DNA from 2 places in the Solibacillus silvestris genome. Region 2 is predicted to be linked to the other one. Evidence: riboswitches for the same ligand, from Rfam matches in the RefSeq annotation. Region 2 holds a riboswitch; the other holds the start of a gene.
The links. Region 2 has a riboswitch for FMN ahead of ribE (riboflavin synthase). Riboswitches for the same ligand answer to the same signal wherever they lie in the genome.
Positions count from the first base shown of each region.

Region 1: linked by a shared signal. The riboswitch ahead of ACTHOQ_RS01610 (ECF transporter S component) and the one ahead of ribE (riboflavin synthase) in region 2 are both predicted to bind FMN.

Region 1 is NZ_JBQCJW010000002.1:72,087-79,919, reverse strand. Features, by position in the region: gene ACTHOQ_RS01615 (hypothetical protein) at 1-1,045, shown strand, start outside; FMN riboswitch at 1,151-1,326, shown strand; gene ACTHOQ_RS01610 (ECF transporter S component) at 1,570-2,145, shown strand; gene brnQ (branched-chain amino acid transport system II carrier protein) at 2,330-3,676, shown strand; gene ACTHOQ_RS01600 (YitT family protein) at 3,729-4,586, opposite strand; gene ACTHOQ_RS01595 (DUF6612 family protein) at 4,962-6,428, opposite strand; gene ACTHOQ_RS01590 (hypothetical protein) at 6,813-6,998, shown strand; gene glnA (type I glutamate--ammonia ligase) at 7,394-7,833, shown strand, end outside.
Region 2 is NZ_JBQCJW010000032.1:23,958-31,790, forward strand. Features, by position in the region: gene ACTHOQ_RS15550 (sensor domain-containing protein) at 1-1,194, shown strand, start outside; gene ACTHOQ_RS15555 (nucleoside-diphosphate sugar epimerase) at 1,243-2,616, opposite strand; gene ACTHOQ_RS15560 (rRNA methyltransferase) at 3,123-3,497, shown strand; gene ACTHOQ_RS15565 (uracil/xanthine transporter) at 3,798-5,165, shown strand; FMN riboswitch at 5,420-5,556, shown strand; FMN riboswitch at 5,655-5,791, shown strand; gene ribE (riboflavin synthase) at 5,913-6,548, shown strand; partial or broken gene ribB (3,4-dihydroxy-2-butanone-4-phosphate synthase) at 6,564-7,148, shown strand; gene ribH (6,7-dimethyl-8-ribityllumazine synthase) at 7,188-7,652, shown strand.

The DNA.
Region 1 (7,833 bases), on a different contig from region 2:
AGTATCCATTGCTTCCTTATTTGCCATCGTGTTAATAGGTGCACAGTTTTTAGACGATGAGAATTCAATTTCAATGGAGAATAATACTACATTTGATCTTTCGGCAACAGAAACTGAGGAAAAAGCGGAAATGAGTGCAAACAACGATGTATCGACAGCAAATGAACGTTCAATGATGTCCAAATTTGCGGCGGATGCCCATGCACAGCAAACATTGGTTTATGAGCATCAGCTTGAAGGTATGACATTATTTGAAATCGGGTTAGCCGGCGATGATGCAGAAAGCGTGCCTGTCAGCATTTTAATTCCAAATGAAGTAGTTGTCGAAAAGCTCGGAACGCAAAACCCTACAAAGTTAGCACTCTACAAAGCATTTAGCCCATTAATTGATGAAAAGAAGCTTGGCTTCAACGAGTATCATCCTTTGAAAGGCGAATTGCGTGAAGAAGGGGATAAACTTATTCACACATTGCCTGACAATCATCAATATGATGCAGGTACAGCCTCATTATCCAATTATCTCGGTTCCCTTGTAGATACGTTTAGTGATGAATATAATGAGGTGCTTATAAAAGATGCCGAGGGGAAGGCGATTTATTTTGACCATGCCGGAGAAGTGGCACAGTCGATTGCATTGAAAAGCGAACATACACAATACAATTATTTTATGTATGAAATGCAGGATGGAACGGTTTACTTAAGCCCCAATTTCCGGATGAGCTTCACAAATGTGAAAGAAGCGATAAAAAATATGACGCTTGAAGCGAACGATATTTACAGAACAGTAATTTTGCCGGGGGTTTCGCTCCACGTGGAAGAGGAAGACTCCCTTGTAACAATTACGTTTGAAGAGCCTTTAAATTTGGAAAACTATGATGCGATTCAAGCGATGCGGATGATTGAAGGTTTGATTTTAACAGTGGCGAGTTTTGATAAACAAGTTAAGTTTGAACAAATAGTGCAGGAACATTGGAGTGGTTTTAACTTTACGAAACCTTTGGAAAAGCCATTATCGGCAAATATTCTCTACTATAGTTTTGATTAATTCAAATAAAAATACTCGGAATTGTGAGCAATAGTCTTTACAATTCCGTTTTTTTAATTATAATAGGTATTGTAGCAAAGTTTTTTGTTATATAATTTCATATTGATTCATCTTCGGGGCAGGGTGCAATTCCCGACCGGCGGTAATAAAAGTTGCAGCCTCCGACCATTAACTTGGAGGACGCTGCATACAAACTTTTCGAGCCCGCGAGCCACTTTTTGTGTGCAGGATTTGGTGCAATTCCAAAGCCGACAGTATAGTCTGGATGGGAGAAGGTGAAGGTACGGTCGTCATTTTTTGAAAATGCGGTGCTTTTTGCAGTATTTGTTTTTAATTTCCTTTTATGCGGGGATTTATTTCGCATACGCTAAAATAGGGAAATAGCTGCAAATGCACATGAGGACCTTTATTTAAGTGTGCCTATTTCTCCCTTATGCTCTATTTAGCATAAGGGATTTTTCATGGAATGATTCGATACGTCCTTTCTTCTTGCGAGATGGAGTCAGCAAAGAGGAGAGATTGCTATGCAAAAAAGTAGTTTGAAGCTGCGTTCGTTCGTAACGATCGCTATGCTAAGTGGGGTTTCATTTGTATTGATGTTATTAAACTTCCCACTGCCTTGGTTCCCTGTGTTTTTACAAATTGATTTTAGTGATGTGCCTGCATTGATTGCTGCAATTACGATGGGTCCAGTCGCGGGCATACTTGTTGAATTAGTGAAAAATGTGCTTGATTGGGTTTATACTGGAGCTCCGGAAGGGATTCCGGTAGGACATATGGCAAACTTTGCTACAGGCGTATTATTCATATTACCGGCTTATTTTATTTATAAAAAATTGCCTTCCGTGAAAGGGTTAGTGACAGGTTTGGTTGTTTCGACGATTGTTATGTCGTTAGGGATGGCTGTATTGAACTATGTTGCGTTCTTGCCGCTTTACACGTATTTACTGGGCTTCGAATATGATATGTATGAAACAGTCGTTTTAGGGATTTTACCGTTTAATATTGTAAAAGGTATTATAATGCTAGTTGTTGTGACGATGCTTTACCGTACGATGCGCGTATGGATCGAAAATCAGCGCCGACAATATTCGGCTTAATTGAATAATCGATTGGGGAGCTGTATTGGAAATAGTATAATTTTCATTGCAGCTCTTTTTTGGGCGAATAACTTTTTACTATTGTAATCGCGATTATACACTGTTATTATATTGTACATTGTTGTGAAAAATTAGACTGTTTCGTCATAAACCAACATGAATTGACATCTTAGGAGAGATAATGATGGAGAAGAAAATACCATTTTCAACATACGCAGTCATTGGAACGATGCTGTTTGGTATGTTTTTTGGAGCAGGAAATCTGATTTTCCCGATTCAAATGGGGCAATTGGCGGGCACGAATTATTGGCTTGCGTTAATTGGCTTTTTAGTGACAGCGATCGGGCTGCCGTTTTTGGGGATTTTGGCAATTGGTCTTTCAGGGAGCAATGGCTTGCGTGATTTAGCAAGCAGGGTACACCCGATATTTGGGCTATTGTTTGCATTGGCATTATATTTGACGATTGGACCGTTCTTTGCGATACCCCGTACTGCAACAGTACCTTTTGTAGTTGGTTTCGAGCCTTTTATCGATCCGTCACAAGCAACATTGTGGTTAGCGATATTCAGTTTTGTTTTCTTTGCGATTGTATTTTATTTTTCATTAAATCCAGCGAAAATTATGGATATTATCGGAAAATATTTAACGCCGGCATTTTTAATCTTTTTATTTGTATTAATCGGAATTAGTTTGCTTTCACCGATGGGCAAATTTGTCGAGCCTGCTGGAGCATACATAGGCGAAGCGTTTATGACAGGTTTTAAGGAAGGATATAATACGATGGATGCGCTCGCTTCGCTGGCATTCGGCATCGTTGTTATTCATGCGATTAAACGGACAGGCATTACCGACAAAAAAGAAATTGCGAAAACGACATGGAAATCCGGCATTTTCGCAATGGCATTAATGATGCTCATATACGGGCTCATCGCTTATATGGGTGCGTCAAGTGTAACGTCAATTGGAACATATGAAAACGGCGGACAAATTTTCGCTGCTGTGGCGGATCATTATTTTGGTTCGTACGGCGCGATTTTGCTGGCTATTATTATAGTCCTTGCCTGTTTGAAAACGAGCATCGGGCTTATTACTTCATGCAGTGAATTTTTCCATGAAGTATTCCCGAAAGTAAGCTATAAAACATTTGTTGTCATACTATGTATCGTTTCGTTTACAATTGCAAATTTTGGTCTGACGAATATTATTACATATGCGATCCCTGTATTAATGTTTCTGTATCCGTTAGCGATCGTGTTGATTATACTGGCGCTTTTAGGACCGCTGTTTCACTATAAAAAACCTGTTTTTGCAGGCGCAATTTTCTTTGCATTCTTTATTAGTGTAATTGATGGCTATAATGCATTAATCAACAGTGTGCCAGCATTTGAAATGCATATATTAACGGCAGTTTCGGCAGTGTATGCGGATTATTTGCCTCTTTATTCGATTGGATTAGGCTGGATCGTGCCAGCCATAGTCGGTGCGGTAATCGGGTTATGTATTCCAATTGCCCGTACAGTGAACGAATAACAAAAAACGGGTGTGTAAAAGTTGGAAAGACTTTTACACACCCGTTTATTTTTCAATGTATATCTTGCTTTTTGAAGCTGCCGCCTTTTACTTCGACAACTTCATAAACTGTAACAAAAGCACTCGGATCGACTTCGCGAATAATAACTTTCATTTTACTTTCTTCCATACGGTTAATCACGCAAGTAATTTCTTTGAATTCCTGATTCGAGTAGGCGCCATATACCGTATTAAAGGTTGCGCTTCGTCCTAAACGATCCCGAATTGTCTCAACCATTTTAACTGGTTCGTTTGTAATGATTTTATACGTTTTAGAACCGCTTAGCCCTTCCTCAACAACTAAAATGACTTTTGATGCGATATAGTAGGCAATTGCCGATAATAGGGCACCTTTAAAGCCGAATACAAACGAGACAATAATGAAGACGAAAAAGTTTAAGAATAAAATTAAATCACTTGTCCCGAACGGCAGCTTTCGTGAAAGCAGTACAGCAAGCATATCAATTCCGTCCAATGCGCCGCCATTACGCAGTGCAAGCCCCATACCGATACCTAAAATAATCCCCCCGACAACGGTAATCAATAACGCATCACCGGTCACAATCGTCGGTACATGGTGCATAAGGGATGTACCGATTGCTAACGAGGCAATTCCGATAACAGAATTGATAGCAAAGGTTTTACCAATTTGTTTATAACCTAAATATACGAACGGAATATTAAGTAAAGCAATTAACATACCTAAAGGTAATGGTGTTAATTGCGAAATTACGATACTAATCCCTGTAATACCTCCATCGGAAACGTTATTTGGAATTAATACGGATTCCAAGCCATAAGCGGCGATTAAGCCCCCGATAATAACGATGATTTTTTGTCCGATAGACTTTGCGATGTTTTGCTTCGACATAAATCTCCTCCTCAATATATGGTAATAATTATACATGAATAATAGCAATATTACTTTTCATCACCCTAATAATATGAAATTTTTATGATGGAATCGGAAAATGTAACTGGTGCATCATAAGCCTGCTTCGAACCTCCTAATTCCGTTTCCTTGAATTTTGAATAGAAAATGGGAAAGTTCAATCATTTCTTCCTTCCATTTGGATAGTTTACCGGGGGCGTATGAATGTAAAGGGTTTTAATATGTAGATTATAATGAAAAAATTCGATACTGTGATTTATAATGAATTTTTTTTGCGAGCCCTATTTTGCACATAAAAAGCTATCGGGGAAAAGCATTGCTTCTTCCCGATAGCTTTTGTTAATATATTAGGGCTTATTTGCCTTCTGATTCTAATACCATTAAATCTTCCATTGTTTTTGCGTTTTCCAATGCTTCAGCAGGAATTGTAATTGTCATTGCTGCATTGAAATCTGTATATTTCATTGTTGATTTGTTTTTAATATCCATTACAACACCTTCAATATTCATGCCGATCCCGAAGTCCATTACCATTTCTTCGATATCAAAAGTTTCTTTATTAATTTTGATTTCATAAGAGAAATTGTCGAATTTCAAGTTTTGCATTTCAGCCAGCATTTCCTCATCCAGACCTAAGTTCATTGCTGACATTTGCTCTTGAACTAGCTTAGTAAACTTATCGCCAGTACCTGTTAATGTTAACACATAGTGACGATCAGCTTCTTTAATTGTGAAATCCGTTGCGAATTGCTGCAGCATTTCTAATTGCTCAGCAGCATTAATTTGTGTGCCTGCCTGTGCCAAAATTTCTTCAAACATGTCGGAAGGATATTTAACCCAAGTTTTTGTCATGCCTTCATACATATACATGCCATCTTTTTCAGTCATATACATTTTTAAAGGCATATCAATTGATTCGCCTGTTGTTGGTTCAACCATAGACATTGTTCCTTCAACGAAGAACTGCATAGGTTTATTGACAATCGACATATTCATTTTTCCGGTAGTTTCAACTTTTACTTGTTCTTTACCTTCCTGGATATTCATCGATTGCGTCATTGTCATTGTTGCTTTCATGCTAGTTGTAGCTTGCTGTTTTTCAATCGCCTTTGTGAAAACAGTTTCTAATAGCGCTGTATCCTCGGAAGTTGCAGAAGGCTGTTCTTCAGTCGGCTCAGTCGGTTTAGTTGGTTCAACCACTTCTGCATCATCTTCTGTAAATTCATTCATTACATTGTAAATAAATGCCGCTAGCTGGCCGCGTGTTATAGATTCCTCTACACCAAATTCCGTGTCGCTTACGCCATTTGCAATACCGTATTCATATAATGCTGTTACGAAATAAGCATAGTCATTGTCCTCCGGCACATCAGTAAACGGGCTGCCGCCTTCAGCTTCTAAGTCTAATGCTTGTGCAAGCATATAAGCGAATTCGCCACGCGTAATCGTTTCGTTTGACTCGATTGTGTCATCTTCATACACTTCAATTGCATCAAGCGCTGCCAATGCCGCGATAGAGCCGTAGTATTGGTGCGATGTTGGAATATCCGCGAACTTTGGATTTACTACGTTTTTCGTATCAAGACCAAGTGCACCAGCAAGCATTTTCGCTGCTTGTCCACGTGTCACATCCTGCGCTGGTTTAAATGTGCCGTCTGGATAACCGCTAATAATTCCAGCCGCATGCAATTCTGTAATTGCCTTGAAATGTGCGTTATTTTCAGCTACATCTGTGAAAGACCCTGCAGCTGAAGCTGGGGCTACCGCTACTGCTGTCGCTGCCAATGAAGCGACTGCTACTGTGTAAAACTTCTTTTTCATACTAATATATCCTCCTCGAATCAAATGTGCCTCAGCCAACCTTCACATAGATTATGTATAAGTTGCCAAAGACTTTATCTTAATTCAGCAGCTGTTTTGTACAGCAGCTGAATTAGAAACAAAGTAAGTGGCCGTCAGGAAAGACGGATATGCCTTTAAGTAACTGGAAGTCCAAGCTCCTTTTAATTTATTTGGAAAGCGTTGTGTTAAACAGCATTTCAGCTAACCTCGCCTTATATGTACTTAGACCTTATAAAACCATTATACAGTAATTTTACATAATTATTTCACATAAATCCAGAATTTCGGAGGTTTTTTGTGATTTTTGCTCCTAATTTCATAAAAATATGAGTTAAATTCCTTTTTCTGAGGAATCGAAGGAAAGTGGAAACAAAAAGATTAGAACAGTTAATACCCGCTTTTTACTATAATTTTCAGATGAATACTGTGCGTGTGGAGCAACTTTTTATATGGACGAGGATTGCGATGTTCATGACAGCGCTTTGCATAAAAATGGGCAAGTCATTTATAGAAGCGATTGATTCTTCTGTGAAAACAGAAAAAAATTGATAACCGTAAGCTGGCGGCTGCTTTTGCTGTATGATTTCTTTTTTGAAAATAGAAATGTTCGAATTGTGTGATGAAATTAATCTAAAAATGATATGTTAATTTTCCTTACATTAAATTGACAACATACATAACATTAATTTAAAGTAAAAAGAAAAAGGCGAAAGAGGAGGAAATGGGAATTCTAGGAATCGTTTTCTTTATGGCCGGTTAGCATGCCGCGAACTGGCCGTTAATGTAGTGTTTATAAAAATGGTAATACTTCAAAATGAATATCATGTCATGATTTATTACATTGTAAGTTATGATAATCGCAATATATGCCAAAAACATTATTTCGTTAAAATGCATTAATACTTTTTGAATTTCAAGTGAATATAAAAAAGGGAGTGTTAAAAATGACAAATAAAGCGGTTAACGGAGTGAGCAATACAACAAAAGGTGAAATAAAAAAAATGGTGGCAGAAAAAAACGTGAAATTTATTCGCCTTCAATTTACCGATATTTTAGGTACGGTTAAAAATGTTGAAATCCCGGCAAGTCAACTGGATAAAGCGCTGGATAATAAAATGATGTTCGATGGTTCGTCAATCGAGGGCTTTGTGCGCATTGAAGAGTCCGATATGTATTTGTGCCCGGATTTAAATACTTTTATGATCTTCCCGTGGACAGCGGAAAAAGGGAAGGTGGCACGATTGATTTGCGACATTAACCGTCCGGATGGTGCGCCTTTTGAGGGGGATCCACGTTCAAACTTAAAACGCCTGTTGAAAGAGATGGAAGAGCTGGGATTTACCGATTTTAATCTAGGACCAGAGCCGGAGTTTTTCTTATTTAA
Region 2 (7,833 bases):
CGCAATCATAAGGAATTTGCGCTGTGCTTTTTTGATGTAAATCGTTTCAAAAATATTAATGATAGTTTAGGGCATAAAATCGGCGACATGTTTTTAAAAGAATTGGCAAGACGTTTACGCGAAATAGACATCCAATCCAATTCCTTTTATCGAATGAACGGCGATGAATTTGTATATATATTAGATGATATTGCGCTGATTAATGAAATGGCCGAAAAAATATTGGAAGTGTTCAAAGAGAGCTTCGTATTTGAGGATTATGAGTTTTATGCAAGTGTAAGTTTAGGAATAAGCATTTATCCAGAGCATGGCGAGACAGTGGCAAAATTACTGAAAACTGCCGATGTGGCAATGTATGCCGCCAAAGCCAAAAAGGGCAATAGCTTCAGCATTTATAAAAAGGAAATGCGCAGCGCCAATGACCAATTTTTAGTGCTTGAAACAAAGCTGCACAAAGCATTGCGTGAAGACAATTTCATTCTTCATTATCAGCCGATCCATCATTTGCAATCAAACTTAATCGTCGGGGCTGAAGCGGTGATCCGCTGGGTGGATGATGAGCTTGGCGAGATGAAACGGGAAGAGTTTTTGCCGTTTGCTGCACAATGCGGACTGATTACACATATTGATCAGTGGGTATTGCAAAATGCCGTTAAACAAATGGTCGAATTGAAGCCATTTGTAGACGAGAATTTTAGAATCGCCATCAATTTATCTATTGACTATATTAAAGAGACCAACTTTATCGTAGATTTGACTATGACTTTACAGCAGGCCAATTTAGAACCCCAATATACGGAAATTGTAATTTCAGAGCTTGGCATGCTTGATACAGATCTTCAGCTGATCGATAAAATTAAGCAAATTCATGAAATGGGTATAACGATTTCGATTGATGACTTCGGCACAGGCTATTCATCGTTAAACTATTTAAGGGAAATTCCGATCAGTTCGTTAAAAATCGATAACTCCTTCACACAAGAACTGAATTTAGTGCCGGCAAACGCTAAAATGATTGCTGCGATTATTTCTTTAGCGAATGCGCTGGATTTAGAAGTAGTGGCTAATAATATTGAAAACGGGGAAGACTTGGCTGTTTTAAAAGAGCTGAATTGCCAATATGTGCAAGGGCTATATTTAAATGATCCATTAACTCTCGAAGATTTCATTCAATCTGTTAAAAACAAAAAATAACAAAAAGAAGACTGCTTCGTAAAATTACTTTACAAGGCAGTCTTTTCGCTATTCCATTAAATAACCTTCTATCCGCAAAAATTCGTCTTCGTCGATATTGTCCATATATTTATACAATAAATCGATATCGACTTTAATTTCATCTTTATGCGTTAAATAAAATTGCTCCGTTAAATGGCAAATAATTAACGGCACCGCCTTTTGATGGTTGAAGCGGTGCAAATACGTCGTTAAAAAATCAATGTTTACAGCGATATCTGTATTTAGGCCAAGTGCGTTAAAATCGACATAGTTTAAATGCGCCGTTAAAAATTGTTCGGTCAAATGCTCATTGTATTGGCATACATAGGACCAATCAAGCTCATCACGGTACCTATTTAGCCAATGGAGCTCTGCGATTGCCGTGAATAATTGCTTTTGCTCGGCATTGTAACCGCGAAACTTTTCATCCATTTCGGTATTTGTTGGACGTTTATCCCCATAGCGGTTGTATTTTTGGCAGATGAGCGAAGGAATTCCCTTTACTAGATGCTCGCTTCCTGCCCATCTATAATTTCCGCGCTCGTATTCGAAATAGTGCAGGTCCATATCCGGAACTTCATCCGCCTCCGGTAAGTAAACGACATCAAATGAGCTGTAAAAGGCGTTGCTCTCGATAAAATCGTCCAATTGATCGACAAAATCCGGGTGAATGCGCTTTTTGTTTTTCAGCAAATAAGTGACTAAGTAGCGTTTGAACGATATTGTCAATCTTGCGAGCACCGCTTTATTTTGCTGGAGTGCCTCCAAGCTTACTCGAGGTAAATAATCGACCAAAAACTGCTCCGATAAAAACGGGTTCGCATAGCAAATATACGAAAACGGCAAATATTGAAGGTACGGCGTCAAATTGGAAGGGTGCTGCTTTACGGCCAATCGGCACCATTCAATATAATTCTCCAAAAATGCGCGCTCGTATGGCAGTCCATCATAAACTGACGGATCATGCGACTCGAGCTTTTCCATAATTGAAATAGCATTGAAATGGTCCACCGAAAAATGCTCAGGGAACATAATTGCCTGAAATGCTTTTTTCAAATGAAAAGGGGTTTTCGGTTTCGTCGTGACAAAGCTGTATGTCCCGATTGCTCCGCGCTCTTCCAATAAAATATAGGCAAGCTCCTGGCGTTCATCCTTGGTTAAAGTGCAGTCTTTCGGGAATTTAACTGCCGCAAAGTATTGAGCTTTCGCTAAATCATAGAAAAACTTATAATCGCCTTCTTTCGTATATGGTTCGGCCGATTGATTTTGCTGCCAATAAAGGAGGGCACCATAAATAGGGCTTCTATTTGAAAAGGTTATATTTGCAATTGAAAATATATTTTGTGCCAACGCATCATCATAAAGAACTTTTATGAATTCTATTTTTTTAATTTTTAGCATAAGACACCTCCGTCCCTACTATTATATACTTGAACGGGTGAAATTCTGAAAGAAAAAGTTTAAAAAAAGAGGTTTAAAGCTCTTTAGGCGTGGTATATTATTTATAAGTAAAGTTGCGATCAATTGAAGAGTTATTGATTAACCGCTAGTTTAGATAGATTATATTGTGATTTCTATTAGCTTCGTTGTATGCGTTTTACTGTAATATGAAAATTGAAAACAATTTTTTCTAGGCAATTAATGAACAAAATGCTTTAACGAAGATTTTCGAAAGATGCCAACCAAATTTAGGCGAGCGAAATGCATACACGAATTAAGATATACCATTGAAAATTTCAGCTCTAACGTGATATTTAAAGTTAAACTATCGTACAAAACAATACAACTTAATAAGAATTTCAGATCGCAACTTTACACATTACACTCCTTATCGCATAAGGAGTGTTTCATTTTGCACTGATTTCGCTATAATTGTATTATTATATTTCTTTGATAGGAGAATGACCATGTGGAAGCTACATAATGGAAAGCTTACTCAAACTACGGATGTATCGCGAATCCGTTATAAAACGAGAATGAGCGCGGCTATTTTATCCAATTTAAAGCAATTGGCCGACAAACACAATACACATATAGGCTATTTGCTGGAAAACGGCTACAGCAATTTAATCAAATCTGGGTCCATTGCATACAACAAAAAGAACCGGCCGAAAGACAGGATTGAATTCCGCACAACTTGCGACCAGGAATTGCTGCTAAGCCTAAAAGACTTCGCGAAAATGCATAGTCTCAATTTAAACGATGTCATTGAGGCGAGTGTTGCTTATATTAACTACGAGGATATTAAACGGGCGAATTGGCGGTACCGCGTGGAAATTTAAAGGGTTACCATTGTCAAAAACAAATACGATAAAAGTTTACGCAACCAAGGGGGGATTCTGTATCGCACAGAAGACCTCCTTTTTAGCTTACATTGATAGTATTAATTCTATTCTTATAGAAACCAGTGCTTAAATTATCCATAATAAACAATGACAACTTCAGAGAATAGCTGTAAACTAGAGTGCATAAAGATTGAAATAATGGAATACTAAAGAAAATCCAGGAGTTTCCGAGGAATTTGTATCCAAGTTAAAATAGTAATGCTAACAGATTTACTCAAAATAGAAAAGGTGAATGTTATGAATGAATTATTAAAAGCAAGTAACTGGATTTCGGGCTTACAGTGGCTCTTTTTTATTTTTACGAATATTGTTGTCATACCTATAACAGTAGGGGCTGCATTTGAACTTTCGTCAGGTACAATTGTTAATATGCTTCAACTTTCCTTTACCGTGACAGGATTGGCTTGTATAATTCAAGCTTTTTTGGGGCATAAGAGAGCGATTATGGAAGGACAATCCGGTCTGTGGTGGGGTATAATTTTGACGCTATGTACGACAGCTGCAGCTCAAGGGATGCCTTTAACTATCGTCGGCGGAAGTTTAACAGTCGGAATTATCCTATCGTCAATTTTGACCGTTTTGATCGGAATATCAGGAATGGGGCCCCGTATAGCCAAGTTGTTTAATCCTGCGGTAATGGGCGTGTTTATGTTTTTGTTCGGATGTCAATTAATAGGCATCTTTTTAAAAGGGATGTTAGGTATTCCGTTTGGCAACGAGGCAGGCGGTGCACATATTGATGGAGCCATTTCTTTATTATCAATAGTAATAGCAATTATTGTAATCGTAATCAGCGTGAAAGCACCCGCAAGTGTTCGGCGATATGGTTTACTTATCGGAATTATTGGTGGTTGGATTATTTATGCACTTATTTTCAAGCCGGAAAACCATGTCAGCGAAGCTACATCGTTTAGCTTTGAACTATTTCCGCTAGGGAAGCCTGCTTGGGATTTAGGAATTATCATCACGGCTGTTATAGCTGGATTGTTGAATTCTGCAAACACGTTTGGCGCATTAAAAGGGACGGAAAGCATGTATAAAGTGGAAACTGCTAAATCCGAATATAAAGCTTCCTTTACAATTACAGGTATTTTCACTCTTATAGCAGGTTTTTTTGGTCTTGTTCCGAATTCACCTTACGTGTCTTCAATTGGTTTTTTAAGCCAAACAGGTATTATAAATAGAATTCCGTTTGCGCTTGGCGGGTTTATGTTTCTTGTGATGGGTCTCATTCCAACGATTGGCCACATTTTCTCACAACTTCCACTAAGCGTTGGTAGTTCAGCGTTATTTGTCTCTTATTTGCTACTTTTTAATTCTTCATTGAATTTCTTTAAACAGGTTAAATACAATACGGTCAACATTTACCGTTCGGCTGTCCCGCTGTTTGTAGGGGTTGTGATTATGACCTTGCCAGCATCTTATTTTGTTACCGTTCCAAGTGTTATCCGTCCAGTTCTTAGCAGCGGATTATTAGTGGGGATTATACTCGCTCTTCTATTAGAGAACCTATTCAATTGGGACATTTACGGAAATGAGGAAAAAAGCGATCATAAGGATACTTTAGGCACGGTTACCGGCAATGCTGATTTACAGAAGAAATAATGCATAGGATTCAAAACTTCCTAACATTAGTAGTACAAACCGAAACCATGGTTTGTACTATTTTTTATAGTAGAGACGGTTGAAGAAGCGCTTGCTATATGGAAGAAGGTCGTTTCCCTTTGTCCTGAACAAAATAGCGGCAAACTGCATTTTTTCTAATTTTCAGGAAAACCTTATTTTCATTTGACGAGCAAAAATAGCAATAATTCTTTTTCTAATATATTTTCTATGATACAATAGCTTTCGAATAGAATAAATTCCTTCGGGGTCGGGTGAAAATCCCAATCGGCAGTGATAGAGGAAACTCTTAAGTCTGCGAGCCGCAATATGCGTGCAGGATCTAGTGCAATTCTAGAACCGACAGTTACAGTCTGGATGGGAGAAGGAAGCGTGCGCCGCATTTTAAAAATTTTTCTTTTAAAATGTCTTTTTTGCTATGCTTTTGAATCCTGTCATCCTCTTGACGGGATTTTTTTATTCGCCAATTATATATTCCTTCGGGGTCGGGTGAAAATCCCAATCGGCAGTGATAGAGAAAATTCTTAAGTCTGCGAGCCGCAATATGCGTGCAGGAGCTAGTGCAATTCTAGGACCGACAGTTATAGTCTGGATGGGAGAAGGAAGCAGAGCATATAGACTTTTTAAAAATTAACTTTAAAAGTCTTATTTAGCGATGCCAATTTTACCTCTCATCGAAACTCCGACTTATTGTTCGGGGTTTTTTATTTTGAAAAAGAGGTGAGCAGGATGTTTACAGGAATTATTGAGGAGCTGGGGACTGTACAAAATTTAAAGCAGTCTACTCAATCGATGGAATTGTCCATTCGCGCCGGCAAAGTTTTGGAAGACATGCAGCTTGGTGATAGTGTTGCTGTAAATGGAGTATGTCTTACAGTTAAACAGTTTGCAAATAATTATTTCGTGGCAGATGTCATGCCCGAAACAGTAAAGTCGACAAGTTTGCAGCAGTTAAAAAGCGGTTCAATCGTTAATTTAGAAAGAGCAATGGCCGCGAATGGCCGATTTGGCGGTCATATCGTTTCAGGGCATGTCGATGGCATTGCAACAATTTTAAGAAAGCGGCCAGTTGCCAATGCCGTCTATGTGGATTTGTCAATCGCGAAAGATTTGCTGGCTAACTGTATTGAAAAAGGCTCGATCACGATCGATGGCACAAGCTTGACGATTTTCGATTTAACGGATTCGGTTATTACGATTTCACTCATTCCGCATACGTATAAAGAAACCGTGCTAGGTATGAAGCAAGTAGGCGACATCGTCAATATTGAAACAGATTTGATCGGCAAATATGTAGCAAAGCATATAGCTAATCGGACAAGCGGGAATTTGACGATGGATTTCTTGCAAAAAGCCGGGTTTTAAAGGAGTGGAAAAAACATGAATGCAATAGAAGAAGCGATCGCTGCATTAAGAAATGGTGAAATAATTATTGTGGTCGATGACGAAAATCGTGAAAACGAAGGGGATTTTGTTGTGCTCGGGCAGTTTGCGACACCCGAAAATATAAATTTTATGGCTGTGCATGGCCGCGGTTTAATTTGTACACCGATTTCAGCTGAAATTGCTGACCGGCTGGCATTTGAACCAATGGTAAGGCGCAATACGGATGCCCATCAGACAGCGTTCACAGTAAGCATTGATTATAAAACGACGACTACTGGCATAAGTGCGTTTGAACGTTCCGAAACGATATTGGCACTTTTAGATGAGAATTCAATGTCAGAAGACTTTAATCGGCCAGGACATGTATTTCCGCTAATTGCGAAGAACGGCGGTATTTTAGAACGTCGCGGGCATACAGAAGCAAGCGTCGAACTTGCCCGGCTATGCGGATTTAACGAAGTTGCGGTTATTTGCGAAATTATGAATGAGGATGGAACGATGGCAAGAATGCCAGAGCTTGAAAAGATAGCGCATAAATTTCAATTGAAGTTTATTACGATAGAAGATTTAGTGAAATACGTAAAAGAAAATACATTGACAATATAAAGGGGAATTATTATGGGGCAAGTTTTTGAAGCACAATTAGTAGGTACAGAATTAAAGATTGGGATCGTAGTTGGACGATTCAATGAATTTATTAATGACAGATTATTAAGCGGTGCGATGGATGGATTAAAGCGCCATGGCGTAGATGTGGAAAATATTGATATTGCATGGGTACCAGGCGCATTTGAAGTGCCGTTTATCGCAAAGAAGATGGCGGAAACGAAAAATTATGATGCGGTGATCGGTTTGGGCACAGTTATTCGCGGCTCAACGACGCACTATGATTATGTATGCAACGAGGCTGCCAAAGGTATTGCTAAAGCTGGATTAGATACTGGTGTTCCTGTTATTTTCGGGATTGTCACGACGGAAAACATCGAACAGGCAATTGAGCGCGCTGGTACAAAGGCAGGCAACAAAGGCTATGACAGTGCAGTTTCCGCAATTGAAATGGCGAATTTAAACCGCTTATTTTAAATTTTAATTAAAATTTAATAAATTGTTTTAAGCCTCGTGTTTTGAATATGACAGGTCGAAACACGAGGCGCGTTTTAAAATAATGTAAAAAGACAGGAAAGCTAACTTTTAACCGCGTATTAAATACTATGAAACCAACTTTTTAATGAGGATGGTACGTATTATGTACCTTAACAGCGTC